DNA from 3 places in the Endozoicomonas sp. ALC020 genome. Region 1 is predicted to be linked to each of the others. Evidence: predicted binding sites of a transcription regulator. Region 1 holds the regulator's gene; each other region holds the start of a gene.
The links. Region 1 encodes PhoB, which activates phosphate uptake and scavenging genes when phosphate is short. Its sites were predicted from a motif close to TGTCATANNNNTGTCANA; they were not measured.
Positions count from the first base shown of each region.

Region 2: ACOJUO_RS10540 (choice-of-anchor I family protein) is a predicted target of PhoB. The motif match lies at 6,619-6,636, and genes of this name have one in related genera.
Region 3: phnW (2-aminoethylphosphonate--pyruvate transaminase) is a predicted target of PhoB. The motif match lies at 6,417-6,434, and genes of this name have one in related genera.

Region 1 covers NZ_CP184830.1:2,544,519-2,554,596, forward strand. Annotated here, with positions in the region: gene ACOJUO_RS08995 (chorismate--pyruvate lyase family protein) at 224-874, shown strand; gene ubiA (4-hydroxybenzoate octaprenyltransferase) at 1,089-1,976, shown strand; gene phoB (phosphate regulon transcriptional regulator PhoB) at 2,306-2,995, shown strand; gene phoR (phosphate regulon sensor histidine kinase PhoR) at 3,040-4,359, shown strand; gene ACOJUO_RS09015 (hypothetical protein) at 4,800-5,222, opposite strand; gene ACOJUO_RS09020 (SpoVR family protein) at 5,824-7,359, opposite strand; gene ACOJUO_RS09025 (YeaH/YhbH family protein) at 7,374-8,651, opposite strand; gene ACOJUO_RS09030 (PrkA family serine protein kinase) at 9,030-10,078, opposite strand, start outside.
Region 2 covers NZ_CP184830.1:2,920,304-2,930,381, forward strand. Annotated here, with positions in the region: gene rpoC (DNA-directed RNA polymerase subunit beta') at 1-1,669, shown strand, start outside; gene ACOJUO_RS10520 (Fic family protein) at 1,898-3,268, opposite strand; gene ACOJUO_RS10525 (hypothetical protein) at 3,382-3,909, opposite strand; gene nhaA (Na+/H+ antiporter NhaA) at 4,332-5,735, shown strand; gene ACOJUO_RS10535 (helix-turn-helix domain-containing protein) at 5,845-6,159, opposite strand; gene ACOJUO_RS10540 (choice-of-anchor I family protein) at 6,688-8,400, shown strand; gene ACOJUO_RS10545 (YgiW/YdeI family stress tolerance OB fold protein) at 8,500-8,856, opposite strand; gene ACOJUO_RS10550 (hypothetical protein) at 8,985-9,356, opposite strand; gene ACOJUO_RS10555 (hypothetical protein) at 9,576-10,078, shown strand, end outside.
Region 3 covers NZ_CP184830.1:3,005,660-3,015,737, reverse strand. Annotated here, with positions in the region: gene ACOJUO_RS10995 (hypothetical protein) at 1-33, opposite strand, end outside; gene ACOJUO_RS10990 (hypothetical protein) at 59-322, opposite strand; gene ACOJUO_RS10985 (serine hydrolase domain-containing protein) at 371-1,396, opposite strand; gene ACOJUO_RS10980 (accessory factor UbiK family protein) at 1,535-1,798, shown strand; gene ACOJUO_RS10975 (hypothetical protein) at 2,089-2,490, shown strand; gene ACOJUO_RS10970 (hypothetical protein) at 2,578-3,297, shown strand; gene ACOJUO_RS10965 (YifB family Mg chelatase-like AAA ATPase) at 3,443-4,954, shown strand; gene phnW (2-aminoethylphosphonate--pyruvate transaminase) at 5,070-6,212, opposite strand; gene phnR (phosphonate utilization transcriptional regulator PhnR) at 6,496-7,221, shown strand; gene ACOJUO_RS10950 (phosphonatase-like hydrolase) at 7,321-7,989, shown strand; gene ACOJUO_RS10945 (TIGR03364 family FAD-dependent oxidoreductase) at 8,006-9,139, shown strand; gene ACOJUO_RS10940 (DUF29 domain-containing protein) at 9,438-9,905, shown strand; gene ACOJUO_RS10935 (DUF29 domain-containing protein) at 9,895-10,078, shown strand, end outside.

The DNA.
Region 1 (10,078 bases):
GAGTGACCCGTTAAGGCAGCGGCAAATCAAACAAAAGACCAATAAATAACCGAGGGGCACCCGGTTGCTGCTGATGGAGGCTTCTGCGTAAGTCCGGTCGTTATAGGCTGGCTGTAGCTTATGAAGTCAGAAGCCTCGCCTGACAAGGCGGGGAGTGTCAAGGTGAGCTGCCTTGTTTCCTCCCGGGGCAGTTCTGGAAAATTGGATTTGTGCAGCAGGAGTGATGGTGCCTTTTATTGATTTTTCAGGCTTATCCTGGAAGCCGAGACATTATTTGAAACAGCAGATTCCAGAGCCCTGGAGAGACTGGCTGCTGGACAGAGGTTCCCTGACTCAGCGTTTGAAACATGAGTTTGACGGCGACTTCAGGGTTCAGGTTATTCGTCACGGGACCTTTATGCCGACCTGTTCGGAGCTAAAGTTTCTCAATAACTATGAACAGTCAAAGGCTACGTCCACGTCTGGTGAGTTGGCAGGATCATTCGAAAACAGACATTGCAGCAAAATGGCTTCTATCAGGGAGGTTCTGCTGATCTGTGGTGGCCGACCCAGAGTGTTTGCACGAAGTGTATTGCCTCACAGCAGTCTTATTGGCACGAACAGAGAGCTGCTGCAACTGGGCACTAAGCCCCTGGGGGAGTTTTTATTTAATCATCCCGGTATGCGTCGGGGACCATTTGAGGTAGCGGAACTGCCGGCTCGTCAGTTTAATCCTCATCTGGTTGAAAAATACTCTGATGAAACAGCCTGGGGAAGGCGGTCGTTATTTTATTTGCACGAAAAGTCTATATCTGTTTGTGAAATCTTTTTGCCGGACCTGTCTGAACAGACAGAGAAGCACTCCAGAGTCATGTCGAAGCATCCTGAACCCTGAAGCTCTACAAGAATGATTGTTTGTCGAAGCACTTACCTCGTGAAATATAGAGATTTCCGCAGTCGGTCTGGTCATGGCCTGATTGAGAACCTGGCCTGACCTGATAAACTGGCGATGCGGGTCATGATTCAGGGCGATGAGCAATAAGAATCTCAGCGATGATAATAAAGATGCAGATAAGCAGCTAAATATTATGATGCAATTCAGAAAACCAATGGCGGTATTGGCAGGCACTGAAGTAGTTCTGCAACGATTTCCCCGTTTAAAAGATTTCTTACGGCTGGCCCGGCTGGACCGGCCTATTGGTATTTATCTGTTGTTCTGGCCTACTATGTGGGCACTCTGGGTGGCGGCAGAAGGTGTACCGAGTCTGAAGAATCTGGTGATTTTTTCGGTCGGCGTGGTTTTGATGCGCAGTGCAGGCTGCGTTATTAATGACTTTGCTGACAGGAAAGTGGACGGCCATGTTAAGAGAACACAGCATCGACCGCTGGTAACGGGTAAAATTCAGGAAAAAGAAGCGCTGATCTATTTCTCCGGTATGGTACTTTTGTCTTTCATTCTTGTACTCTTTACCAATACTCTTACCGTCCAGCTCTCTTTTGCCGGATTATTGCTGGCCTCGGCTTACCCTTTTGCCAAAAGACACACTCATCTGCCTCAGGTGGTTTTGGGGGCTGCTTTTGGCTGGTCGATACCCATGGCTTTTGCGGCTCAGAGTGGCTCGTTGGGAAACATCGTCTGGCTGATGTTTCTGGCCAATCTCTTCTGGACAGTGGCTTACGATACTCAATACGCCATGGTGGATCGTGACGATGATCTGAAAGTAGGTATCAAGTCCACAGCCATTCTATTTGGCGAGATGGATAACCTGATTGTTGGTTGCCTGCAGGTACTTACCTTGATGACACTGGCCATGGCAGGCCATCAACTGGAGTTAGGTGCTCTCTATTATCTCTCATTGTTGGCTGTCGCAGCCCTTTTCGTTTACCAGCAATGGTTAACCCGTCGTCGTGAGCGTGAAGCCTGCTTCAAGGCGTTTCTTAGTAACCACTGGGCCGGAGCCATTGTATTTGCAGGTTTCGTGTTGAGTTATCTTTGATCTTCAATCCGGCTTAGAGCCCGGTAAGTATTGCTACTTATGGTGGCTGTGGGGATAAATGGCGAAAAGCCTTACCCTGTAAACCCTGAGGGATCTTTTTATTTTTAAGCTGCAATATCAGCCTTTAGTGTGTCATCTGCCTGTAACATTTCAAAGGTGTAATGTCCGGTGTATAGTGCGGTTGATCAAAGTAGTGAGAAACAGCCTGAGCGATAGGAAAGGTGCTGTCCTGAGACACTACCATCCTGATATAGCCCTAATGAGCTTCAGCTGATAGATGCCAGAACGTCACCGCCGAAATCGAATCGACAGATAACAGGTAGAGATTAATGCCAGGAAAGACCATTCTGATCGTAGATGACGAAGCACCGATTCGCGAAATGGTGACCGTTGCTCTGGAAATGGCAGGGTATGACTGTCTTGAGGCAGCAGATGCCAGAGAAGCGCACTCTCTGATTGTGGATAACAAACCCGATCTGATCTTGCTGGACTGGATGTTACCAGATGTCTCTGGAATTGAACTGGCCCGTCGTCTGAAGCGCAATGAGCTGACCTCTGAAATACCCATTGTTATGTTGACGGCCAAAGGTGAAGAAGACCACAAAATCCAGGGACTTGAAACCGGTGCCGATGACTACATCACCAAGCCTTTTTCTCCCCGCGAGCTGGCTGCTCGTTTAAAAGCGGTTCTCCGTCGTACAGGCGGATTTGATAACCAGTCTCCCATTGTCATCAAGGGATTGGAGCTGGACCCTGTCAGCCACAGAGTCTCTATTGATGGCTCACCTGCTGAAATAGGACCTACCGAGTACCGTTTGCTGCAGTTTTTCCTGACGCACCAGGAGCGTGCCTATACCCGTGGGCAGTTACTGGATCAGGTCTGGGGTGGCAACGTTTATGTGGAAGAGCGAACCGTTGATGTACACATTCGACGCTTGCGTAAGGCCTTAGGTGATAACTACGAAGCCTTTGTGCAAACGGTTCGTGGTACTGGATATCGTTTCTCAACGAGGGTGTAAACCTTTTATGCTCAGTGCTCAGCAGTTATCTGGCCGGGAGTAATATGACAACAATTTCAAAAACCCATTTGCTGAGCCGCATGATCGCCTACGTGATTGTCGGGTTTTCCCTGGGCTGGTTGTTTGGAGAGCCTTTTTTAGGACTCTGTGTGGTCATGGGAGGTTATTTTGTCTGGAGCTTCCGTCAGCTTTTCAAGCTGCTGGACTGGCTGAATGACCCCAAGGCCAGGAGCAAAGAGCCTCCTGAGAGTAAAGGGTTCTGGGGGCAAATTTTTGATGGTATCTATCGATTGCAAAAACAGCACAGTCGTTCCCGGCAAAAGCTGGCCGGAGTGATTGAACGTGTTCAGGAATCAACTGCTGCGCTGAACGACGGTGTTGTAATGATAGATAATCAGAGCAACCTGGAATGGTGGAATCCCGCCGCTGGAACTTTGATAGGGCTTAAGACGCCTGACGATCAGGGGCAGTTGATTACCAATCTGCTACGTGATCCAAGGTTTGTCGACTACTTTGAGCAGGGTGGTTATCAAAAAGCTCTTGAGATCCCCTCGCCAATCAACCCTGATCATCAACTGCAATTTAATATAACGGTTTATGGCAAAGGCAATCGTCTCATGACCGTTAGAGATGTCACGCGCTTGAATCAGCTGGAAGTCATGAGAAAAGACTTTGTTGCCAATGTCTCCCATGAACTGAGAACACCACTGACGGTTGTGTCTGGATACATCGAAACCATGCTGGACAGTCTGGGCCCGGATTCAGGTCTGCCCCCTGTTTGGGAAAAAGCACTGAACAGGATGCAGGAGCAGTCGCTGAGAATGCAGAATCTGGTGGCAGACCTGCTGTTGCTGTCCAAACTGGAGTCGGCTGAAGCTCAGGCAGACGAGAATGGGGTTCATGTTAAAACCCTGCTCAGCAGTATCGTTGAAGACGGATGTGCACTCAGTGGTGAAAGCCAGCATCAGATTTCTCTGGATTGTCCTGAAGATGTCTTTTTGGCAGGCAGCAGTAATGAGTTGCGCAGTGCCTTCTCGAATCTGGTCTTTAATGCCGTGCGCTATACACCCGAGGGTGGGAAAATACTTGTGCGCTGGTGGCAGGACGGGGAAGGCGGACATATGATGGTAGAAGACAATGGTGTCGGTATTGATCCAATGCATATTCCGAGGTTGACTGAGCGCTTTTACCGGATTGATAAAAGTCGTAGCCAGAATACCGGGGGAACGGGGCTTGGCCTGGCTATCGTCAAGCACGTCATGCTGAGACACGGAGGCAAACTCACGATCAGCAGTCACCCAGGAAAAGGCAGCCGCTTTATTTGCCACTTTCCGGAAAAATGCCTTGAGTTGGAACACTCATGAAAGCAGAAAAGGGCCGGTGGCACCTTTTCTGCTTTTAGGACTACCATCAAAAAATGAATAATCTTTTCATGGTTTCATCATTCGCGAACAGTCTGTTGTACTACAGACTGATCCTGACTATCTTTACTCTGAAACGCTAATCCCCGGGAGCTGGCAGGGTGGTGGATTTTAACCATCCTGCAAAGACCGGGCTTGCGTATTTGTATTTTCTTTACTAGTTTGTATCTGTCTCTTGAACACCTGCTGTGGGGTGCACTGCGGGCTGTTGGTCAGAGTGTTGATGAGAGTGGTCCCACCTGAGCACTCTGTAATGGGATCCCCAACTGATTACTTCGAGTCAGAGGGGGAGGTTTTTCAAAGAATGATACTTTGATCCATTGGTGTCTCTATTCAAGAAGTTGCAGACCGGGCATGAACCCGAAATACTGACGAAGGTAGACTTACTCTTCGCCAACGACGCATTCCAGACGTTTTTTGCCGGTGCGGTCCAGGTAGCTTTGGAAGTCACGCGGCAAGCGCCCTGTGGTAGAGCCATCCCATTGGACAGTGTCGCCGGCTTCTGTCTGGTACTCAAAAGTAAACCTTTGGACATTACGACGACGTTTTTGAGTCGCTATTTCCAGATGGTCCAAGTCTTCCATTGAAATGCCGCGTTCGGCCATGATCTGCTTAACGGCTTCAATGTTTTCGAGTTTGGCTTGACGCTCTTCGTCAATCTTATTGCGGGCTTCAACTTTCTCCTGCATTACGTCCTGCATTCTGGAGATGATACGCTCAAGATCTTCGACATGAACATCTTTAAACAAAGAGCGGATACGAGTTTTACTGCTCAGGCGGTGATGAATTTCTTCAAAAACGTTCATTCAGGAACTCCCAATTCAGACTAATTCGACCGGGTATTAATGGTTATCAATGACGGAGGTAACTATTTATACAGGAAGCTTTAAATTGATGGAAGCATTTAATGTGCTTTTATGGACTATTTAAATAGATTTAATAACGCTTTATGTGATGGTAGGAATAATTTTGTGCAATACATAAACGGTTATGAGTCATCAAGACATGCAAATGAATTGAATTGCTTTGAGTGGGTATTGCTTGTTTTTAAAAAACAGCCATTCAGCCGTGCATCTGACTCTTTGAAAATATCGTTAATAGGCATCAAGCTTCTGGTTATCACCGTAGTCAGTATTTTTTGCATTGAACGGAAGGGCTGGTTCTTTCTGTCGTGGCAGCGGGGATTCGGTTTTAAGTGGATAGGATATGTGGGGCCAGAAGCCTGCCGGACTTAAGGCCGTCCCAAGCAGCTACTGCTCCTGCATCCATGCAGTCGTGAGGTTGCAATAGCAACCCTTGCTGCGGGGTGACCCGGACGGAGGCTTAAGTCCGGGAGACTCTCGGATGGCTTTTTAATTCTTATTAGTTTTCAATATAAAAAGACCCTCGTCTTTCAATCAGATCTTTTTAGTGAGACTTCCCGGAATCTTTTTTATCCGGGCACTGATAGCTTTTGCTTACCTTGTTATCAATGGTCACCGACTCCAGTTTGACATCAAATTGCCAGAGCCGGTGTACGTGCCTGAGTAATTCCTCTGTACTTTTATCCAGTGGACGTCCCTGGTGCTGGTAATGTCTGAGAGTCAGGGTTCGATCGCCACGCACATCCACATCAAAGACCTGGATATTGGGCTCCCGGTTGCCAAGATTGTATTGAGCAGCCAGCGACTCCCTTACTTCTTTGTATCCGGTGCTGTTATGAATCGCATCGACTTCCAGGTAGGACTTGCTTTCGTCATCCAGAACCGAGAAGAGTCTGAGTTCTCTCATCACCTTGGGAGACAGGAATTGCAGAATAAAGCTTTCATCCTTGAAGTTTTTCATCGCAAAATGCACGGTTTCCAGCCAGTCACTGTCGGCAATGTCCGGGAACCAGTGTCTGTCTTCATCGGTAGGATTTTCACAGATTCTGCGAATATCCTGAAACATGCTGAAGCCCAGTGTGTAGGGGTTGATGCCGCTGTAGTGCGGGCTGTCAAAGGGAGGCTGGTATACGACACTTGAGTGAGAGTGCAGAAATTCCAGCATAAAGCCATCGGTGACTTTTCCTTCATCATAAAGCTCATGGAGAAGATGGTAGTGCCAGAAGCAGGCCCAGCCTTCGTTCATCACCTGGGTTTGACGTTGAGGGTAATAGTATTGGGATACTTTCCTGACTATTCGCAGCAGTTCACGCTGCCAGGTTTCCAGCAGTGGCGCATTTTTTTCCAGAAAGTAGAGAATGTTCTCTTCCGGGTCTTTAGGAAAGCGTTCAACTTTTTTCTCTTCTTTATCTTCCGTCTTTGGAATAGTGCTCCAGATGTCGTTCAGGGTTCTCTGAATATACTCTGCTCTTTCCTGCTGGCGCTCTTTTTCCTGTTCTGCTGAAAGTGGTCTCGGGCGCTTGTAGCGATTAACACCCTGGTTCATCAGGGCATGGGCAGCGTCCAGAACATCTTCAACCGCTTCAACGCCATATTTTTCTTCGCACTCAGCAACATAACGCTTGGCAAACATCAGGTAGTCAATAATGGATTCGGCATCGGTCCAGGTCTGGAACAGATAGTTACCTTTAAAGAATGAGTTATGACCATAACTGGCATGGGCCAGTACCAGAGCCTGCATGGTCATGGTGTTTTCTTCCATGAGATAAGCAATGCAGGGGTTGGAGTTGATCACAATTTCATAAGCCAGCCCCATGCGGCCGCGCTGATAATTCTGTTGGGTATGGAGAAACTGTTTGCCAAAGCTCCAGTGACTGTACATTAATGGCATGCCTGTAGAAGAGTAGGCATCCATCATCTGTTCGGCACTGATGACCTCAATCTGGTTCGGGTAAGTGTCGAGCCGGAACTTGTCTGCCAGCCGCGCCAACTCACGGTCGTATTCCTGAATGAGATCAAAGGTCCATTCTGAACCCGTGGAGATGGGTTCTCTCTCTTTAATATCTGTAACCTCACTCATGGCGGATGCCTCACTTATACGGTTTCTTTTTTCTCAAACAGACGACGGAACACCGGATAAATGTCATTCGGTGTTTTGATCTGTTGCATGGCAAACTGATCGGCGAACTGTTCAGCTATGCTTTCGTATTCACGCCACAGGTTCTGGTGAGCCCGGTCGGTGATTTCGACGTAGGAAAAGTATTGAACCTTCGACATGATCTGCTCGGTCAGAATTTTCGAACAGACGCTGGAATCTCCTTCCCAGTTATCACCATCGGAAGCCTGGGCGACGTAAATGTTCCAGTCCACCGGGCTGTAACGTTTGTTGATGATGTCACTGGTCATTTCCAGAGCACTGGAGACAATGGTTCCGCCGGTTTCTCTGGAATAAAAGAAATCATCCTCATCAACTTCTTTTGCGGCAGTGTGGTGCCGAATGAAGACCACTTCGATCTGTTTGTAATTACGTTGCAGGAACAAATAAAGCAGGATGAAAAAGCGCTTGGCCATGTCTTTGATTTCCTGTGTCATGGAACCGGAGACATCCATGACACAGAACATTACGGCCTTGTTACTGGGGCTGGGAACTTTAATCAGGTTGTTGTACTTGAGATCAAAGTCATCAATAAAGGGCAGCTTTTTCAACTTGCCATTGAGCTCTTTAATCTTCTCGCGAAGTTCTTCTACAAGTTGAGAATCGGTTTCCTCCGGACTGACTTCCAGCTCACGAAGCTGCCGTCTTAATGCCCTTACTTCCTTTCGGGCACCGCCACCGAGGGCAATTCTTCGAGCGTGTGCTGATCTCAGGGAGCGAACAATGTTCAATCGATCAGGAGAGCCTTCGCTGGTGTAACCGGCGTGCTTCATTTTGAATTCAGTGGCATCCTGAAGCTGCTTTCGAACCAGGTTTGGCAGCTCAAGATCATCAAACATGTGATTCAGAAATTCTTCATGGTTGATCTGGAAACTGAACTCGTCCATGCCTTCGCCGGAGTTACCGGCTTTGCCCCGGCCTGAACCCTGCCCGGAACCACCGGATGGTCGTTTGATTCTGTCGCCGGAAACAAACTCTTTATTACCGGGATGAACCTGTTTGTAGCGGCCACCCTGACCATGCTGAAAGTGGGGTTCAGAGAGATCTTTAGTGGGAATGGTAACCTGACTCCCAGATTCCACATCCGTAATGGAGCGTTTGTTAACCGCTTCAGAAACCGCTTTTTTAATGTGCTTTCGGTATCTGTCCAGAAAACGCTGTCGATTGACAGTACTCTTGTTTTTCCCGTTCAGACGTCGATCAATAATAATGCTCATCAGCACGCTCCCTGTCTGTTATGACACAGAACATTTCATGATTTCCATGTCGCCAGTTTTGAACTGCCTGTTCAAAACCTTGTTATTCCAATCCCTGCTTGCCATGATTTTTTTCGCTTACCGCTTTTTTTGCTCATGGTTTTAGTAGTTATCGGAATAGGGTGACATCTTTCCACCGTTTTTGTGTATTTTGGCTCCGAAAGCTATTTTCTGACGTTCGTCAGTCACTTTAGAAGCGGTCTCGAAATTATTTTTTGATCACTTTTTTCACCTGCCCATGGTCGTTGGTCGGACCTGTAAATGATCAAAGAATAATTCCATTAAGTACCTGATTAGGTACTTAAAAAGGGCCTGCGACGCTGTCGCAGGCCTCAGCTCTTACTGTGACTTTCTGACTCTGATGTACCATTCAGCCAGCAGTCTCACCTGTTTCTCGGTATAGCCTCTCTCGACCATGCGCTTCACAAACTCGTTGTGTTTGCGCTGGTCTTCATTGCTGCTTTTGGCATTGAATGAAATGACCGGCAGAAGGTCTTCAGTATTGGAGAACATTTTCTTCTCAATCACGGTGCGCATTTTCTCGTAGCTGGACCAGCTTGGGTTTTTACCCTGATTGTTGGCCCTGGCTCTGAGTACAAAGTTCACCACTTCATTACGGAAGTCTTTCGGATTGGCGATACTGGCGGCCTTCTCAATCTTCTCCAGCTCTTCATTGATTGAAGCCCGGTCGAGTATGTCTCCGGTTTCCGGATCACGGTATTCCTGATCCTGAATCCAGAAGTCAGCGTAGGTGATGTAACGGTCGAAGATATTCTGTCCATACTCAGAGTATGATTCTAGGTAAGCAGTCTGGATTTCCTTGCCCAGAAACTCAATGTACTTCGGCGCCAGAAATTCCTTCACATAACGCAGGTAGCGTTCATGGATTTCTTTCGGGAATTGCTGCTGTTCTATTTGCTGCTCCAATACGTACAGCATATGAACCGGGTTTGCCGCCACTTCGGTGGGATCGAAGTTGAAGACCTTGGAAAGAATCTTGAAGGCAAAACGGGTTGAAAGCCCTTCCATACCTTCATCCACTCCTGCAGCATCTTTGTACTCCTGCAGCGGCTTGGCATTAGGGTCGGTGTCTTTCAGGTTTTCACCGTCGTAGACTCGCATCTTCGAGTAAACGTTGGAGTTTTCAGGTTCTTTAACTCGAGACAGAACCGAGAACTGGGCCAGCATCTTCAGGGTATCGGGTGCGCAGGGCGCTTCTCTCAGAGAGCTGCTGGAGAGCAGTTTCTCATAAATCAGAATCTCTTCTTTCACCCTTGTGCAGTAGGGCACTTTGACAATATTAACCCGGTCAATAAAGGCTTCGTTGGTTTTATTGTTCTTGAAGGTTTGCCATTCTGATTCGTTGGAGTGAGCCAGGATCACACCAT
Region 2 (10,078 bases), 380 kb from region 1:
ACTCAAGCCGGGTGCAGAGAATGAAATCGCTGTACCTGCCGGTACCCTGATCGATGAGGCCTGGGTTAAGCGCCTGGAGCTGATGAACGTTGACGAAGTCAGGGTTCGTTCTCCAATTACCTGTGAAACCCGCTACGGCATCTGTTCCAAGTGTTATGGCCGTGACCTGGGTCGTGGACACCTGGTTAACAAAGGGGAAGCGGTCGGCGTTATCGCTGCCCAGTCAATCGGTGAGCCCGGTACCCAGCTGACCATGCGTACCTTCCACATCGGTGGTGCTGCATCCCGTGCATCTGCACAGGACAACATCTCTGTTAAGAACAAGGGTACCGCCCGTCTGCTGAACCTGAAGCACGTTGAACGTAAAGACGGTGCGCTAGTTGCTGTAAGCCGTTCTGGTCAGCTCGCTATCGCAGATGAATTCGGACGTGAGCGTGAGCGTTACAAGCTGCCATACGGTGCGGTTCTGTCTGTCAAGGACGGTATTGAAGTAGAAGCCGGTCAGATAGTGGCCAAGTGGGACCCACACACCCACCCCATCGTGACCGAACTGTCCGGTACCGTTAAGTTTCTGGGCATGGAAGAAGGCATTACCGTCAAGACTCAGACGGATGAGTTGACCGGTTTGTCCAACATCGAAGTTCTGGATCCTAAGGATCGTCCTTCTGCTGGAAAGGATATCCGTCCTGCTATCCAGTTGCTGGATGCTAATGGCAAAGAACTGAAGCTGCCAAATACTGATGTAACAGCACAGTACTTCCTGCCTGCGAACGCTCTGGTGAACCTGGCCGACGGCGCGACGGTAGAAATTGGTGACGTAGTTGCCCGTATTCCGCAGCAGTCCGGCGGTAACAAGGACATCACCGGTGGTCTACCACGAGTGGCCGACCTGTTTGAAGCCCGTAAGCCCAAAGAGCACTCTATCCTTGCGGAAATCACTGGTACCATCGGTTTTGGTAAAGAGACCAAGGGCAAGAAGCGTCTGGTCATCACCCCGAACGATGGCAGCGATCCTTATGAGGAGCTGATTCCGAAGTGGCGTCACCTGAACGTGTTCGAAGGTGAACAGGTGACCAAGGGTGAAGTTATTTCTGACGGTCCTACGAACCCCCACGACATTCTGCGTCTACTTGGCGTTGGTGAGCTGGCCCGTTACATCGTTAACGAAATCCAGGATGTATACCGTCTGCAGGGCGTTAAGATTAACGACAAGCACATCGAAACCATTCTGCGTCAGATGCTGCGTAAAGTTGAAGTGACCGACACCGGTGATTCTTCTCTGATCCGCGGTGACCAGTTAGAACTGACCACTGTTCTGGAAGAAAACGAGAAGCTGGGCGATCAGGATCAGATTCTTGCCAAGTACGACAGGGTTCTGCTAGGTATCACCAAGGCATCTCTGGCCACTGAGTCCTTCATCTCTGCGGCTTCCTTCCAGGAAACCACAAGAGTTCTGACCGAAGCAGCTGTTACCGGTAAGCGTGACTACCTGCGTGGTCTGAAGGAGAACGTAGTCGTGGGTCGTCTGATTCCTGCAGGTACAGGTCTGACTTACCACGAAGAACGTCGTAAGGGTCGTGAAGAGCCTGAGTTTGAAGTACCGAGCAAGGTATCTGCTTCTGAAGTTGAAGCGGCTCTGTCTGAAGCTCTTAACTTCGGCGAGGTGTAAAAATAGGCTGACGCCTGTTTTTATACAGTGAGCTAAATGAGAGAGGCTGCCTTCGGGTGACCTCTCTTATTTTCACAGAGCCAGTTGCTGTCTCGTAAATGTTCAACGATGGCTTTTATTTACCTGTAGTTTGGTACGCTCTGACGCAGACACGGTAAGCTATTTCTATGTAACGCAATTTCGTGACAACCAATAGCAATGGCAGGTTGGTTGAACGAGTGCTGCTGCTTATTTCCCAGCCAGCCAGATATAAAATTGGCTTTCTGATATTCCAAGGCCAATGATAGCGCCAGCGTGGAGATTGTTAAGGTCGGTCATTGTCATAGCCATAAACCTCTCAACATCTCCGATGCCATTGTTCAGGCAGAATTGTTCGATAAGTTGAGCCGCATCTTGACGGTGTAAATTATCACGGATGACCTGACCCATGACCTGTTTTCTCAACTGTCGGTGTTGGACTCGGAAGGCATCGATCTCACCCAGTGACTTTTTGACAACTTCGTACTGATTGCAGGAGCGAAGATAAGCCCAGGCAAATAGATCCAGCATAGGGCTGATGTCATTAAATTCATAAATTGCCAGCAGTGCGGCAATATAGTCATCGCGGGGGACATCGGTAAAGCTTAGAGGGCATAGATTCTGCCTGATAAATGGGATATTACAAGTCAGGCGAGAGGTGCGCTTATTGACATCTTCAAATGCCTGCAAGTATGAAAGATGCACCAGAAGAAAGAAGCTCTGTTCGAATGGGTCTTCTATTTTATTGGCTTTGACCAGTATCAGTTCCAGCATTTCTCTAAGGATATGAGGGTTTTCGAGAGGCGTGTAACTTGATTTTCCTATTTCGACGGTTACTGTTCGGATGTTACCGCAACTCTGTGGATTTGCCAGTAAGTCCTGGGAGAGGAGGTTGTGCAGGTTGAATAGAGTAAAACTGTCGAGTTTGATCAATTCTGCATTTTCAATGAGAAACAGAATTGCTTCTTTGTGATTCATAATCATCACGGTTTCTTCATGAATTTTTCCATCAGCCGTAATGCCATTTTCAATCAGCTTCTGAGTGTCAAGTTTTGAGTAAGTATTTCCCTCAAGTCGACTTGAGTTGTAAGACAGGTCAATCAGAAGTCTCTGACATATCTGACGGGCATAGGTGCCAGCGGCTAACTGTTGATCAAAGCGTTTACCTTTCAGGAATAGTTGTCTGCGAATGTCATAAGGGACATAACTTGTTTCGTTAGGGACATAAGCTTCGATAAATTCCCTGTTATAGGACACTCTCGTCCGGGCATGCAGCGGTGTTTCCAGCAAATAAAGAGCATTCTGGCTATTGGGGCTGAAAATTAAGCTCGATTTGTCCTTATTTTGTCTCTTACTATCGGTTCGGGAAAGATGAGTCGGATAGTACTTTGTTGTTCTTTTGTTTCCTTCTTTTGCAATAACTCCGTTAGCACAAAGGCTGTTTAACCGTCTCTGTAATGTCTTGTTATTTATAGAAAAAGAAAGTAGATCTGAGATCTCCTTTCGAGCCAGACCACTTGAATTCAGCTCTATAACTTTAATGATTTCATGAAGTTGATCGCCAATACTTAACGTCATCATTGTCTCTTAAATGTGTCCCTTAAAATCCTATTCGGACAATTATAGGACATGTAAAGGACAAATAAAGGAGATTCTGGGACGTTTAAAGGCAGACTGACCTTAGACCGCAAATTTCATTTGAAATGAGCCTGAAAGACAATGGAATAAACGCCTCCCGTCACTCTGACAAATGCGTCATTTTCATGCATTGGACGAATGTATAACTTATCGCCAGAACTGCTTCTTTGCACATCGCTAAGAGCGGTTGTGATCATTACGTGCCTGGGCTCTGTTGCAGGCTGTTGTGAGTTAAGAAATGTTCCTGCACTTGCGAGGTTATATAATCCCTCCGTGGTAACAAATGGTGTTCGTTGATTGTCACTGAGCTGCTTATAATATGCAGCTAATGGAGAGTCTGGTACTTCGAAGGCTTCATGGTGTAGATAGTGGTTCCCATCGTTTGTTCGTATCAGAAACCTTGTGAATATAGCCTGCCTGATGACAGCTATATAGTTCACCATTCCTATTGGCTTATCTATTAGAATTTTTCTTATTTCACCTTGATTGTTTTTGTATTCAAACTGATTGTTAGAAATCTTTTTTATTTCAGCAGCAGTAGAAATAAACGAGATAAATAAAAATATTATCATTGATCTTTTCACTGTGATTCTCTCTTGAAAATTTTACTTTGATTCGGCCTCGATCACAGTTAATCAACATTAGCACAAATACACTATTCAAGCAGTCACATAGTAAATGCTATCTGCTCATTCGCTGCGCCCAGCCGATCGTATAAGGCGGCTGAAGCAGGCATTATATTTTTCTACCAATTATCGAGAAAGGTAATAATATGAAGAAATGCTTTTTTGAGGAACGAGTTGATGGAAACAGCTTGCTATGTCTGTGTTAAACAGCAACCGGCTCAGGAGAAAAGCCCTCTTTTTTAAACTTGAGAGGTTTAGAGATAAAACCTTCAACAGACGACTGACTACAGGTAATAAAAGACTCACTGAACATTCACGAGACATCAACAACCTCATGATGTAGTCTACGGTGTCAAGCTTGATGCTCTTGAGGAGTTGCTGTGGCGGGAAATAATTTCACAAAATTTATAGGTCGAAAAGGCAAGGTTTATAACGCTCGCTGGGAGGTGGCATTTGACCGCATCCTCACGCCTTTTGAAGAATTTATCCATCGTCAAACGACCAGCGGTATCCTTCTGATGATCTGCGCTGTCATCGCTCTGGTGATCGCGAACAGTAATCTGTACCCCCTCTATGAACAGATCCTGAAAACCTACGCCGGAGTCTCATTCGGCGACGGTGGTCTGAAGATGTCTGTTCACCATTGGGTCAATGATGGCTTGATGGCTTTTTTCTTTTTCCATGTTGGTCTCGAACTCAAGCGTGAATTCCTTGTCGGTGAGCTTTCCGACCTCAAGCATGCCGTATTGCCTATCATGGCGGCGATTGGTGGTATGGTGGTGCCCGCACTGATCTATGCCGGTATCAACCCGAGCGGTGTTGCTGCAGACGGCTGGGGCATTCCAATGGCAACGGATATTGCTTTTGCTGTTGGTACTTGTGCGCTGCTGGGTGGTCGTGTTCCTAAAAGCCTGATCACCTTCCTGGTGGCCCTGGCCATTGTGGATGACCTGGGCGCTATCATGATCATTGCCGTCTTCTATACCAACGAAATCAATCAGCTTGCTTTGCTATGGGCTGCAGGATTTACTGCATTATTATGGGTTCTCAATGCTTCCGGTATTCGTAGTCCATTGCCTTATCTGCTAATAGGTGCGGGCCTCTGGTTTCAGCTCTACGAAGCAGGTATTCATGCGACATTGGCTGGTGTTATTACCGCTTTTGCCATACCGGCAAAACCCAAATACGATCCAGTTGCATTCAGCTTTCAGGTAAAAAATCTGATTCGACGATTTGACCGGAGTTACCGCCCTGGTGAAGATGTTCTGCGAAATGAAAAAGTGCTGGCTTACGTTCGGGCTCTGGGTAATGGTGCCCGCCTTGCAGAAGCTCCACTGCAGAAAATAGAAACGGGTCTGCACCTGCCTGTTACCTATATCGTCATTCCTATTTTTGCCTTGGCTAACGCCGGTATACCCTTTAATGTATTCTCCGGGGATACCGAGATTTTCAATAACGTCACTCTGGGTGTTACTCTGGGTCTGGTATTAGGGAAGTTAATTGGTATTGCCGGTGCTACCTGGGTAGGCTGGAAACTGGGATGGGGTGATTTGCCACATGAATGTAACTTCCTGCATATTGTCGGTGTTGCCTTCCTGGGCGGAATTGGTTTCACCATGTCTATCTTCATATCAGAGCTGGCATTTGCTGGCAGCCCCAATGATCTGGTACTGGCAAAAGCAGGGGTTCTGATTGCCTCCCTGATCGCGGGTATTGCAGGCTTTATCTGTTTGACTAAAGCTTCTCCAAAGGCTGATGAAAAGGCTACTGCTGAGCAGGCTTGAAGTCAGACTATTATCTGAGAACGAATAACCCGGAGTTGGCTCCGGGTTTGTTTTTTAGGGATATAGTTACGGCTCTCGCCATTGCAACATAATTCCTTGAAAGTGTTGTTCAAAGACTCGCAATATACGAAAGAGTTTCTGGATGGCGCTGGACCAGCCTAAGCAGGGTAACGACCTGACCATTGGGTACACTGCGCCCTTGCTCCCAGTTCTCCAGGGTGCGGACAGAGGTATGCAGCAAGCGTGCAAACACGCCTCTGGACATATTAAACGTTTCACGAATACCGACAATCTCATCTGGTGAGATGCTCAACTCGCCTTTATCGTCTACCTGATGGCTTCTCAGCGTCAACTTACCTTCTGAGTGCTCCCTGGCTTCAGCAAGAGCAGAGCTGAGTTCCGAGAATAAATCACGATTGCTCATTACGCCATGCCTCCATAAATAGTCTTAACTTTTTCCTCTGACTGGCAGTCAGGTCTGTCATTTCATTTTTGCTGTACAGGGTCAGCAGATAAAAGCGCTGATGTTCATCCAGATAATAATAAATGACTCGTAAACCACCGCGTCTGCCTTTACCCTTGCCAGCAAAGCGCATCTTACCCCGGAGGCATAATTTTTAATGCTAACACGTTACACAAAAGTATAAATTTCTCAGCTGCTTGAAATATTTTAGGATTTGCATTTGCCGCTGATGCAGATGCTACGAAGTAAAGAAAAAGTAATGTTAATAACTTCCTCATCATAAACTGCCTTTATCGATGGTCAGAGCGTTTCAAGGTAGCATTTTTTTTGAGAAATATGACAGCGGGGTATTCCTTTATGCTATAGCCTCTCCAGTGGTGGGACGAGAAAAGCCAGTTTTTGTCGTCTTTGTGTCAACAATGTCATTAAATAGTCATTTGTAACCGTTATAAAAAGCCCTGATCAAATTGAATAAAATCAGGAATCTCAATGGAACTGAAACTCGCTCGCAACGCTATCACTCTGGCAGCTCCCTTCATTTTGGCTGGCTGTTCAATGGTTCAGGAAAACGTTGAAGTTTCCCATCCCACCATGGAGCCGATCGCTCGATATGCTTCTGGCAGTTACCATAAAGGTGCTGCAGAGATTGTGGCCTGGCATAAAGCCAGTCAATCTATCTATGTTGTCAACGCCCTTGATAAAACCGTAGATATTCTCAGCGGTAAATCATTCAAGGGGCAGCCACTGGCTAATCCGACCATGGATTCCAATATACTCAAAATTGGCAAGATCAATCTTGAATCCAGTATTGACGGCATGAAGCTGGGCACCGCCAACAGCGTTTCTGTTCATGGCGATCTGCTGGCTGTTGCTGTTGAAAATAGTGACAAACAAAAGAAAGGCGTTGTCATTGTTTATAAGCTCGATTCTGAAGGTGGCGCTGTATTCAGTGACTATAAGGTTGTAGGTGCACTGCCTGATATGGTGACCTTTACGCCCGATGGAAAATACCTGCTGACAGCGAACGAAGGTGAACCCTCATCGGATTACAAAATTGACCCGGAAGGTTCAGTCAGTGTCGTCAAGGTTACCTCTGAAGGCAAACTGGAAGAACCACGTCATGCTACTTTCACTGCTTTCAACAAGGGGTACTCCAGAAACAGTGAGCTGCCAGAGGATGTCAGGGTTTTTGGTCGTGATGCTTCTGTGGCTCAGGATCTTGAGCCCGAGTACATAGCCGTTTCTGATGATTCCAGAACAGCGTACGTCTCTCTGCAGGAAAACAATGCCCTGGCATTGGTTGATATTGCCAATGCTCGCATTGATTCTATTGTTCCCCTTGGTTACAAGGATTATGGTCAGTTTGCGATGGATGCCAGCAATAAAGACGGTGGTGTGAATCTGCAAAAATGGAGTGGTGTCTATGGTATGTATCAGCCAGATACCATTGCTACCTATTCCGTAGAAGGTAAAACCTATGTTGTAACAGCCAACGAAGGTGATGCCAGAGATTATTGGTACAAAGCTGCTTCTGAAGCTCAATGTCTGGCTTCTGGTGGTCTGAAATACGATGATGAAGACGGTTGCCTGGGGTTCACAGAAGAAGTTCGTACCAAAAAGGTTAAGGTGGCCCTGGAGCATCCTAACGCTGAAGCAGCCAAAGACCAGAAAAAGCTGGCTCGTCTGAAAATTACCAACACTCTGGGTGATTCGGATAACGACGGCAAGTTTGAAGAACTTTACTCCTACGGAGCACGCTCATTTTCTATCTGGAACGAAACAGGTGAGCTGGTCTATGACTCAGGCAGCGACTTTGAAGAAGTGACGGCTGCTGTGCTGGGTAAACACTTCAACAATAATGACGAAGAAACCAAAGGTGATAACCGCAGTGACGACAAAGGCCCTGAGCCAGAGGCATTGGCTGTGGGTGAGATTGATGGACGTCAATATGCGTTTATTGGTCTGGAACGAACCGGCGGTGTCCTGATGTACGACGTGACTCATCCTGAAAAAGCCAAGTTTGTCAGCTATGTCTACAACCGTGATTTTTCAGTTGATACTGAGAAAGAACCAGAAAAAGCGGGGGATGTTTCTCCGGAGGGTATGAAGTTTGTAGAAGCCACTGACAGTCCAACTGGAAAGCCTTTATTGATAATCGGTCATGAAGTCTCTGGTTCTACACTGGTATATCAGGTAGATTGATTAGACGTGCCTTTCGGTAGATTATTATCGTTTTTGTCTTCAAAGGGTTGAGGGTTGCCAGAGAATTTCCGGCAACCCTTGTTTAAAGTGAAGCTCTGTTCAGATGACGGTGATTTTTTCGACTTCTATCTCGGTTGTTTCAAAAGCACCGCTTTCTACTTCGCCCAAAATCTTAACTTTGGTCTTTTCATTGATCTGCACCTGAGGCATGTCTCTGGATTCAATCTCTACCTGAATGCTGTCGTTGCCATCTGAAAAGGTGTAGGTTTCATCGTCGATTTTGTTGGTCAGGTAACCGGTAAGTTCCACCTGGGAGTCATCAACCGGGTTTTCGATGATGGAAGCAACATCATTGATCCTGGGTGTGCTGATGGGGCCGGTGTATTCAGCAAATGCGTTGCCAGTGGTCAGTGCGATCGTTGAAGCAGCGAGGAAAGCAGATAGTGTCTTATTCATGGTTTCAATCTCCGGTTTTCTTTCGAAATGGGTATTTGTGTAAAAGGTGGGCTTAGATTAATCGAAAGCAGTTAACCGGAAGATGAGTGAATCATTAAACTTTTTTCATAAAAGAAAAAACTGTGGCTTCAGGGGCCAAGCTTCCAGGTAGTAACCGGCAGTTTATAGTGCTCCAGAACCTGTTGTAAGCGTTCCCAATATTCATGGTCGGATGGTTTTCTCAGAATCAACACAATCCCAGCCTGTTTTTTGGTCAGCATTCCATAGGCAAGAGACTGGCCGATGGCTTCAGGCCATTTGTTGGCAAAATCCATTTCGATGGCGTGAAGGTCAGTTATGCAATCGACACGTCTACCGTCGTCGAGTCTGGCTTCAACTTCTCCGCCTCTACCTTCGCACCAGACCTTCTGATACCAGAGCTCGGGTTCCGATGCCCAGGCCAGATTGACAAGCAGAAGCGATAAAAAAATCGTAAGGAGGCGCGGCAGTGTCGTTAACATGTGCTCAATCCATTGAGTCAATGTTTTAACGCTACCTGTCACGGCTGCTCAGTGCAATGCTTTAAGACCCAAAGGGAATTATCTATCGCCTTCCGGGAGAGGAAAAGCACCTTGATGACAGAACGAGTTAAAAATCCAAGTATTCATACGGAACTAAAACCAAATTTAAGTATCTAATATTGTTGAAAGCAACTGAAAATATAATAGGAGGTCTTTGATATGAATAGTCTTAACGGTGATATAAGAACAATATGTCAAGATACAAAACATTGTGAAAGCAACACTCCAAGCACTCTAAATTGTGGAAATGCTTCTGGTAGGTCATGCACGCAGGCAGGGCTGGAAAGAAGTAACCAAATAAACTGCCATCTCTGTCGAGAACAATTATCTGGTGATGATATAGAGATAGAACAAATTCCATTGCAGAAACGCATGGTAACTATTTTGGAACGAACTACTAAATTTATTTGCGAGACTGTTGACATGTTTGTTCACCCAACTCTCTCGCTTACTGTTGGGATTGCTTGCGGGGCTACCGCATGTGCAGCTGCAGCAGTTGCAGATGAGGGCCATATTGGGAGTGGCGCGCCTATGTTTGCTGGTTTTGCTACCGAAGGTTTCTTGGCTACTTATGCTCAATACTATGGAATGACTGTCGATTATGCTACGGGTATTGCCACCGGTATTGCTAGTGGTGTTGCTACTTATGCCGTTATGGGAAG
Region 3 (10,078 bases), 460 kb from region 1:
CAGGCTTAAACACGATGACAGAAACTTAAACATAACGACAGTAGACTTTTAAATTACTCTAATCCAGGTACAGGCTGACTCTTCCGCTGAAAGCTTCCATCGGAATTTCCGTAAAGTCGGTAGCAAACCAGACTACTACATTATCTCTGGAAGGTGACACATATAAGCCCTGGCCATTCATACCACTCTTATAGAGGTCACCATCAGCGAATACAGCATCCCACTGATAACTATTAAATAGTGGTGCATCTCTGAACTCTTCTGCCAGCCTGGGCCCAAGTGCGCCTTTCAAATAGTTATCGCGTTCTCCTGATGTTTGCATACGTTTCAGCATTTTTTCTGAAACAATGCGTCTATCGCCAAGCTTCTTCTAACTCGGGGTAAACAACATGCCAAAACGTGCCACATCATCTAAACGAGAGCTGACCAGGCCATGAATAATGGCATTACCCTGCGGACTTAAACCAACTGTTGCATCGCCCGCCATGCTCGCTTTGGACCAAATCCGCTCAGCAATAACCTCTGCCAATCTTTTTTGTGTGATTTCCTCAATTACCAAACCCAACATCTGTGTATTAGCGGATGAACACTCAAAAGCCGTGCCCGGCTTTTTCAGATAAGGAATCGCGAATAAGGCATCGTCGTGGGTGTAAACTTTTCCGTCATCAGCGGGCAAACCAACCTCTGCTCTCACAAAGGCGTTGTAAGGGGTATCACCGCTACGTGTTGCGGGACTTTCCTCTAAATTGAGGCCCGACTGCCTATTCAACACATCAAATAGTTTCACTTTCCCCCAAGCTGTACTTTTTGCTTTGGGTAGATAGTCTGCCACGGTTTTCTGTAGATCAATACGCCCTTCCTCTTCCAGCAAAGCGATGAGCGTGCCGACGATCACTTTTGAATTCGACATCCACACATGGCGGTCGTTCTCTCTAATGCCGGGGTATTGCTGGTAGACAATTTCGCCGTTTTTGACAACCAGAACGCCCTGAACCGGTGAATGCTTATCCAGGATCACTTGCTCGAATGTAGTGGATTCGCCGTCTTTTTTGAGTGCGATTTCAGCAATTGATTTCCTGGCATTTTCATTAAGCCTGACCACCCCTCCATCATGGTAAATCATGACTTGCGGAAGAAACTCACCCAAGTGCAAATAAGAGTAAGCACCCGATTCGGTAATATTTAGAAACTTGCTCAAGCTCCACTCATTATGCAACCGTCGTGCATCGGTCAGGCTATAACCATGTTTGATTGCGTGCACCGAGAAATCTTCGGTTGGCGTGGCGTAGGCGTCGTCTCTGTTACCCGCTGCGCTGACACTGTTTGAGAGGATAAGGCTTACGAACAGAGAGAACCAGCCGAGGGCAGATACAAGTTTGATTTGAGTCTTTGGCATAAGCCAAATCCATGAGTTCACCAAGTAAATGTTCATGAATTAACCAACAATTTAGCACATAAAAGCAGACACGGCGAAATAGCTGCTTGTGGTATCATCACTGCCGGTTTTAAATCACAGCAATTGCAGGAATAATCGATGATCGATAAAGCCTCCCTTATCGGTAGTATTGCCGGCAAAGCAGGACAGGTTCTGGGTGGGCAGAAAAGCCAGACCCGGGAAGATATTGAGCACAACATCAAGGCAATGGTGAGCAGTGCTCTGGCCAAATTTGAACTGGTCACCCGTGACGAGTTTGATGCCCAGGTCGCGGTTCTGAAGCATACCCGTGAAAGACTGGAAGCCCTCGAAAAGAAAGTGGCCGAATTGGAAAAAGCTGGATCGTCCGACGGTTGCTGCTGATGTCATTGGCCGTTCTTGCCCTGAGAACGGCTGCCCCACGCACTGCCAGATTTTACTCTTCACTGACACTTTTCATTGTATAAAAAAATAATTTAAATCAATAAGTTAACTCGAAATCAAAATTATCCCCCTCGGTAGTTATCCCTATAGAGATACTACTTTCTTCGCTATAGCATTGCTCTACAAATTAAGATGACTGCCTCAACTCCATTTGGTAGCAATGGCCATATCCCTACAAAGACAGGATGGCCTCAAGGACAAATAGTGAAAATTTCAGGAGAACAATCACTATGAAACGCGCACTTTCAATGTTTACTCTGCTGATGACCATGGTGATGTCTGGCTTTGCACAGACTGCATCTGCGGCTGGCTGGGAGCTTCTGGGCGAAAAGAAAGTCAGTCGTCGTGCAGAAGTAGACACCATCCGTGTTGGTCTGAGAGACGGTGCTTTCAAGCGTCTGCAGTTCAAGGTCAAAGGTGCAGACGTGGATTTCGACAAAGTGATTGTTCACTACGAGAACGGTCAGAGCCGTGAAGTAGCCATCCGCAGCAAAGTCAGAAAAGGCGGTAGCTCCCGCGTCATTGACCTGCCCGGCAAAGCAAGGGCCATTGAAAAAGTAAGATTCTATTACGACACCGAAGGAACCGGACGCGTTCAGGCCAGTGTTCTGCTGATGGGTAAGTCTGCCTGATAACAGACAACCGAGAAGTGGCAGCTGAACGACTAAGCTTCCGGGTCTGGAGCCATTGAGCTTCAGACCTCTCTGGAGAGAACCCATATGATAAAACGACTGTTTACGTTTTTAGTTTTACTCACCACTTTTTCACCGGTCTCAACAATGATCCATGCAAGCCCGGGCAATAATGATCGGGATGAAATCCGTGAAGAGCGCCGTGACGACCGTCAGGATAATCGTGAAGAGCGTCGAGACGACCGTAAGGACAATCGCGAAGAACGTCATGACGACCGTCAGGATAATCGTGAAGAGCGTCGAGACGACCGCCAGGATAACAGAGAAGACAGAAGAGATGATCGTCAAGACCACCGTCATAATGGCTGGGATGGCCCAAAGGTCATTAAGAACAACCTGGTCGTTGTAGCCCCTAGAAAAAGGGTGATCAGAAACAATATTGTCGTGGTAAGAAACTATGGTAACTCATACTACGGCTATGGCCATTACCACGATGACAACGATGCCTACAAATGGCTGGCGTTTACGGCCATCACGCTGAAAATTCTCGACAACATCAATGAAGCGGCGCAGCGTGCTCACGAAGAAGCACAGATCAAAGCCACTACAGCGCCTGTCGGTGAAAAAATCATCTGGGATGAAGGCGATGCCTCCGGCTATGTTGTTACTACCAAAGAAGGCAAAAGTGCCTCCAGCGGTCTGGTTTGCCGTGAATTTCAACAGTCCATTACAGTAGGTGGTCAAACTGAGGATGCCTGGGGTCAGGCTTGCCTGCAGGAAGACGGTTCCTGGAAAATCATTAACTGACCTCTGCACCGGCCAGCCTGCTGGCCGGGCAATTCTGCCAGCAAATCTCTGAATCACTGCTATTCTCAACCCTTCAGCTTTGCAAAGGCATTCCATTCCGGTGTGCCAAAACAACAAAAACAAGCACAAAAAGAAGGGAGTGTTTATGTCGCGGCTAGCTGTTGTTCAAACCCGCGCCAAAACCGGGCTGGATGCGCCTGCGGTATCGGTTGAAGTGCATTTGTCGGCAGGTCTGCCAGCCCTGAATATGGTCGGTCTTCCGGAAGCTGCTGTTCGTGAAAGTAAAGACAGGGTAAGAAGTGCCATCCTCAACAGTGGCTTCGAGTTTCCGGTTTCCCGTATTACCGTTAATCTGGCACCCGCTGACCTTCCCAAAGAAGGCGGTCGCTTTGACCTGCCTATCGCTCTGGGTATTCTGGCGGCATCGGGCCAGCTCAAACCTGAGTCTCTGGCAGGTTACGAGTTTCTTGGTGAACTGGCCCTGTCAGGCGCGCTGAGACCGATCACCGGCTCACTGCCAGCATCCATAGCCTGCAGCCAATCGGCTCACACACTGCTGCTTCCCCAAATGAATGCACAGGCGGCAGCCCTTTGCCCTGATGCCAGAGTGTTGGGAGCAGAAAACCTGCTGGGAGTCTGCGCTCATCTCACCGGTAATCAACATCTTACAGAAGCCACCTGCAACAGGAATGAATCCCCTGTCGATTATCCCGACCTGCTGGATGTCAAGGGGCAACAACAGGCTAAACGAGGCCTGATGACGGCAGCCGCTGGTGCTCACCATCTGATTTTCTACGGTCCCCCGGGAACCGGCAAAACCATGCTGGCCAGTCGCCTGCCCGGAATTCTTCCCGAGATGAATGACCATGAAGCTCTGGAAGTGGCCGCCATACATACTTTGTCTTCCTACAGCCAGCCCCCTTCATGGAAACAGCGACCCTTTCGCAACCCCCATCATACCGCTTCAGCCGTCGCCCTGGTGGGTGGAGGCAGCCAGCCCCGACCAGGAGAGATTTCCTTTGCGCATAATGGTGTCCTGTTCCTGGATGAACTGCCGGAGTTTCAAAAGGTAGCCCTGGAAGTACTGAGAGAGCCCCTGGAAACCCGGGAAGTGGTTATTTCCCGAGCCAAAGGTCAGGCCAGCTTCCCTGCCGGCTTTCAGTTGATTGCCGCCATGAACCCCTGCCCCTGCGGATATCTTGGAGACCCACAGAAAGCCTGCCAGTGTTCTGCCGAGCAGGTCAGACGTTATAAACGAAAACTGTCAGGTCCTTTACTGGATCGCATTGATTTACAGATAGAGGTTTCCAGTCAGAAAACGGAGCGACTTTTTGAAAACCCGCCCGAAGATGAAAACCTGTCAACTGAAAAAATACGTCAACAGGTGATTCAGGCAAGGTCTATCCAGCAGCACAGGCAGGGGAAACCCAACGCCCGATTGTCTGCCAGCGAGATGGATGAATACTGTTCACTGAATAAGCAAGAACAGGATTTTATGACCCGGCTGTGTGACAAACTGGGTTACTCAGCCAGAGCCGTACACCGAATACTGAGAGTGGCCCGAACTCTGGCGGATATTGATGAGGACAAAGACATTCAACAGAAGCATCTTGCTGAAGCGGTGCATTACAGAAAGCTGGATCGTGAACCAGGTTAACCGATAACCTCTCTTTGTTATGAAGCTGTTTTTTCAATCTCTGGCTATCAGCTCAGCGGCTCAGGCAGATCATCTATCAGTCAGCGCTTACTTTCAGGTTCACACCCTGACAGTATTACTGTTCCTGCCAGTACATGCTTTCGGAAACGGCTTTAATCAATCGGCTGATGTCTTCCGGATACACTTCCCCGATATTGCCAATTCTGAAACAGTCAGCATCAGAGACTTTACCGGGATAAATGACGAAACCTTTCCCTTTCAGCTGCTCATAAAAGCGGAGGAATTCATAATCGGGGTGCTCGGGGGAGTAAAATGAAGTTATAAACGGAGAGTGCAGTTCAGTGTCTAACAGGCACCGGAAGCCCAGCTCACTCATACCCTGGACGAGCAAACGCTGATTGCTGGCGTAGCGCTTGTGACGGGCAGCAATGCCCCCCTCTTCAATCAACTCTGCCAGGGCTTGATGGAAAGCCCTTACGGTGTGGGTGGGGGAAGTAAAACGCCACTTACCGTGATTCTTTTCCATGCATTGCCACTGATCATAGAGGTCCAGAGACAGAGAGCGGGCCAGGCCTTTGCATTGGGACAAAAGAGTACGACGAGCTATAACAAAGCCAAAACCGGGTACGCCCTGAATACACTTGTTGGCAGAGCTGATCAGAAAATCAATACCCAGCCCGGCAAGGTCAATCGGCACACCGCCGAAGCTGCTCATGGCATCAACAATCAGAATACAGTCGTGTTTCTTCACCACCTGTGCGACTGCTTCAACAGGGTTCAGCATGCCTGTTGTGGTTTCACAATGAACAATGGCGACATGAGTGATGGCTTTATCTTCAGAGAGTATCTGATCAATTTCCCTCGGCATCGGCGGATTAATCTCACCACAATTCAGAACACTGTGGGGAATATTCAGATACTCGGCAATCCGGGCAATACGGGCACCGTAAGCCCCATTGTTAATGACCAGTAATTTCCCTTCATCAGAGATAACCGACCCGACGGTTGCTTCTACCGAAGCAGTACCACTACCCTGCATGAGAACGGCGGTGTAGTCATCAGTATCCGAGGCCAGTTTAATCAGCTGACTGCGGATCTCTTCAACCACGCCAAGGTTGTAATCATCGTCCCAGGTACACCAGTCACGCAGCATCGCTTCGCGGACACTGGCAGAGGTTGAGAGGGGTCCCGGAGTCAACAGAAGATAAGGATTTTCCAGGCTCTTTTCTTTCACAGTGGGCACTTCTTTTGTAGACATGACTTTAATGAGACACCTGTAGAAACAGAAATTTCAATCGTCTGGTATATACCAATTGGTACAAAATCATGATGGAGACACTTTTTTCTGTAAATACCCAGCGACCACTCTTCATAAAAATTTCACATTCATACCAGTCTGGAAACAACAGCTAAAAGAGCTCCCCCAACGTCAGTCAAGCAAATAGTTAATTGTCATAAAAGCGATCATTTAATTGTCATAAAAGTCGTTTAGTATGGTCTATACCAGTTGAAAATCCATTGACCCTTAGAGAATAGTATTTATGGGACAGGGAAAAAATCAGTATCAAATCATTCGCACGGCCCTGAACGAGCAGATAGAAAGCGGGGCATTAAAACCGGGAAGCAAGCTACCCTCGGAGCGATTGCTGAGTGAAAAATTCGGTACCACCCGCATTACTCTCAGAGAGTCATTGTCATCACTGGAAGCCGACGGACTGGTCTATCGCGAAGATCGCAGAGGCTGGTTTGTTTCTCCGCAAAGAGTGACCTATGACCCTACGGTGAATGCTAACTTTCATACCATCGTTACCCGCCAGGGCAGAGTACCCGGTACCCGGATGATCCATGCTGAACGGGTACCAGCACCGCCCAGGGTTCAAAAGCTACTTCAGATCCCAGCTCTGACCCCTGTGTATCGGCTGCAACGCCTTCGTTCAGTGGATGGGCGAAATGTCCTCTACGTTGAAAATTACATGAACCCTGCCTACTTCCCGGATCTGCTCAAGCATGATCTGTCTCGATCACTCTCCGATATCTATCAGGAGCATTATAACCGCCAGTATGCCCGGGTCAGTTTCAGGTTGTACCCGGTAGGCCTGAATGCCGAGGCTTCTTTGCACCTCAAGGTCACCACGGGCAGTTCCGGTTTGTTGGTTGAGCGAACAAACTACGATCAATCGAATGTCTTGATTGACTGTGACTTTGAGTATTGGCGGCAGGATGCGGTGGTTATAGCCGCTGACACCACTGTGAGCCCCATGACTTGAGAGTCATTAATACCTGCTGGTGCCAATGGTATGAGCCATTTTCTTACTGAACGTCCAAACCCTTTAATTTCCGAATCTGAAAAATGAGAAGAGGTCACAATGAACAAAATTCAACTCGCGGTTTTTGATATGGCTGGTACTACGGTCAATGAAGACAACGTCGTTTACAAAACCGTTCAGAAGAGTCTTGTCGACGCAGGCTACGATTTCACTCTGGACGAAGTCCTTGAGCATGGCGCAGGCAAAGAGAAGCATCAGGCCATAAAAGATACCCTGTCGTCCAAAGGCTTTGACCACTCGGACTCGGAACAAATCTTCCAGTCCTTTAAAAAACAACTGACACGGGCCTATGAAGAACTGGCAGTCACCTCTTTTGACGGCGTCCCCGAACTTTTGAAAGAGCTGCGGGCAAAAGGCATCAAAGTCGCACTCAACACCGGCTATAGCCACCAGGTAGCAACAGGCCTGCTGAAAAAGATGAACTGGCTGCCCGGGGTCGAATTCGACACCCTGATCACTGCGGATGATGTAACAAACGGCAGACCAGCACCGGACATGATTGAGCTGGCCATGGAGAAAACCGGTATTCACGACAGTTCACAGGTACTTAAAGCCGGAGATTCAGCCATTGACATCGAGGAAGGAAAAAACGCCCACTGCGGTATCACGGTTGGCGTGACTACAGGCGCCCAGACCCGGGAGCAACTGGCAACAGCCGCTCCAACGCTGGTGCTCGACAGCCTGGCCGATATCCTTAAGCACATTTGAACACAGGGAGACACCTTTGAAATACGATTTAATGGTTGTCGGTGCAGGTATTCTTGGCACTTTTCACGCCTTCGCTGCTGCGAAGCGGGGGTATAAGGTACTGCTGGTTGAAAAAGACAGTCAACCGGTACAGGCCACCGTCAGAAACTTTGGCATGGTTGTTCCATCCGGCATGACAGCAGACCTGCTGCCGACCGCCCTGGACTCTCTGAGCATTTATCAGACCCTGCAAGATCAGTTTGATATTTCAGCCCGAAGAAATGGCAGCTGGTATATAGCCTCCGATGACCAGGAGTTGGCCATGTTGCAAGAGCTACACCAACGAAATCAGCAAACGGGCTACCCTTCATCACTGCTAAGTATTGACGAGGTTATACGTGCCAATCCTGCCGTCAAGAAAAGTTATGCAAAAGGTGCCTTGTACTTCCCGGAGGAATTCAGTGTTAACCCCCTGCAACTGATTTACCGCATCATTGAGTTTATTCAGCAGGAATACACCGTTGAATACCGACCCAACACCCAAATCATCAGCATGGAAACCGGGCAGGATGAAGTCATCAGTATGGATTCAGCTGGTGAGCAATACCGGGCTTCAAAAGCGATAGTCTGTAACGGGCATGATTTCAAAACCCTGTTTCCATCACGCTTTCTCAACAGTGATATTGAGCTGGTCAAGCTCCAAATGATGCGTACCAAACCACTGAAGAGCGTCAGTCTCAATGGCAATTTGCTTTCGGGCAGGACTATCAGACGCTATGAGAGCTTTCGCAACTTGCCTTCCTGGAGTGCCGGAGAAAAAGACTCAGAGCTGGATAAGTACGGGATACATATTCTGTTCAAACAGGAGCTTGACGGGTCCATCATCATTGGCGACTCACACGAGTACGCCGATGCCCGCGAGGCAGAGAAACTCTCCTTCACAATGAATCAATCCATCAATGAACGGATGCTGACAGAAGCCAGAAACATTGTTGAGCTTCCTTGCTGGGATATCGCGGAATATTGGGCAGGTTATTATTGCCAGAGTAAAACCGATCACTACTACCAGGATCATATAGACGACAAAATTCATTTTCTCACGGCCATCGGTGGCAAGGGCATGACCCTGGCTCCCGGCATTGCAGAAAAGAATATTGAAAACATCCTTTGACATCCTCCCTGTCGTAAAGAGGGTGTCGCACAACTCCAAAAACTCGTTCCCGTGCTGGTCCGTGGGAACCAGAGTTTTGCGACACCCTATTAAAGTACGGGGTTTTACGCTCATTCGATAAATCTTTCAGCAAACCCATCATTTCTTTGCGATATTGACGGTTCTCCCTGGCATCAATGACCAAATTGACCAGCCCAAAACCACGGGCAAAGCCCCGGCAAAAGCATCTGTGCTTTAGCAATTCATTTTGATTCCCCTATGTTATTTGCCTACAGTGGTAGGGCAATGGAGGTGATTTATGGAAAACTTGTATGACACTGATTTCTACACATGGTCTTATCGACAAGCCGAGCTTATCAGGCAAGGCCGTTTCGATGAACTTGATATGGACAACCTGGTCGAGGAAGTTGAGGACATGGGTAGAGCCCGTTATCGTTCAGTACAGAGCCGTTTGTCTCAATTACTCATGCACTCGCTTAAATGGCAGATGCAGCGTAAAAAAAATGATTTGCATGAGATGGATCAATGGTTCCGAAGCTGGTCAACCAGTATCAGTAAACAACGTATTGCCATTGAGCATGAGCTTGAAGAAAATCCCGCTCTCAATAGTAAACTGGACGAGATTTTGCCAAAAGCCTATCAGTACGCCCGAAAGCTTGCTGCCAACGAGATGCAGTGCAGACCCGACGCTTTCCCGTCTGAGTGCCCATGGACCTATGACGAAATCATGGAAGATGGCTGGCTGCCGGAGGCTGATGATGACTGATTTATACAAAACCGACTACACCGCCTGGCTAAGCCAGCAACGGGAGCTGCTGGCTCAGCGACAATTTCACAAACTCGACATTGACAATCTGTTGGAGGCGATGGAGTACGAAATGGGCAGTACCAGAGATACTCTTGAGTCTCATTTATCGGTATTGGTTTTACATCTTCTCA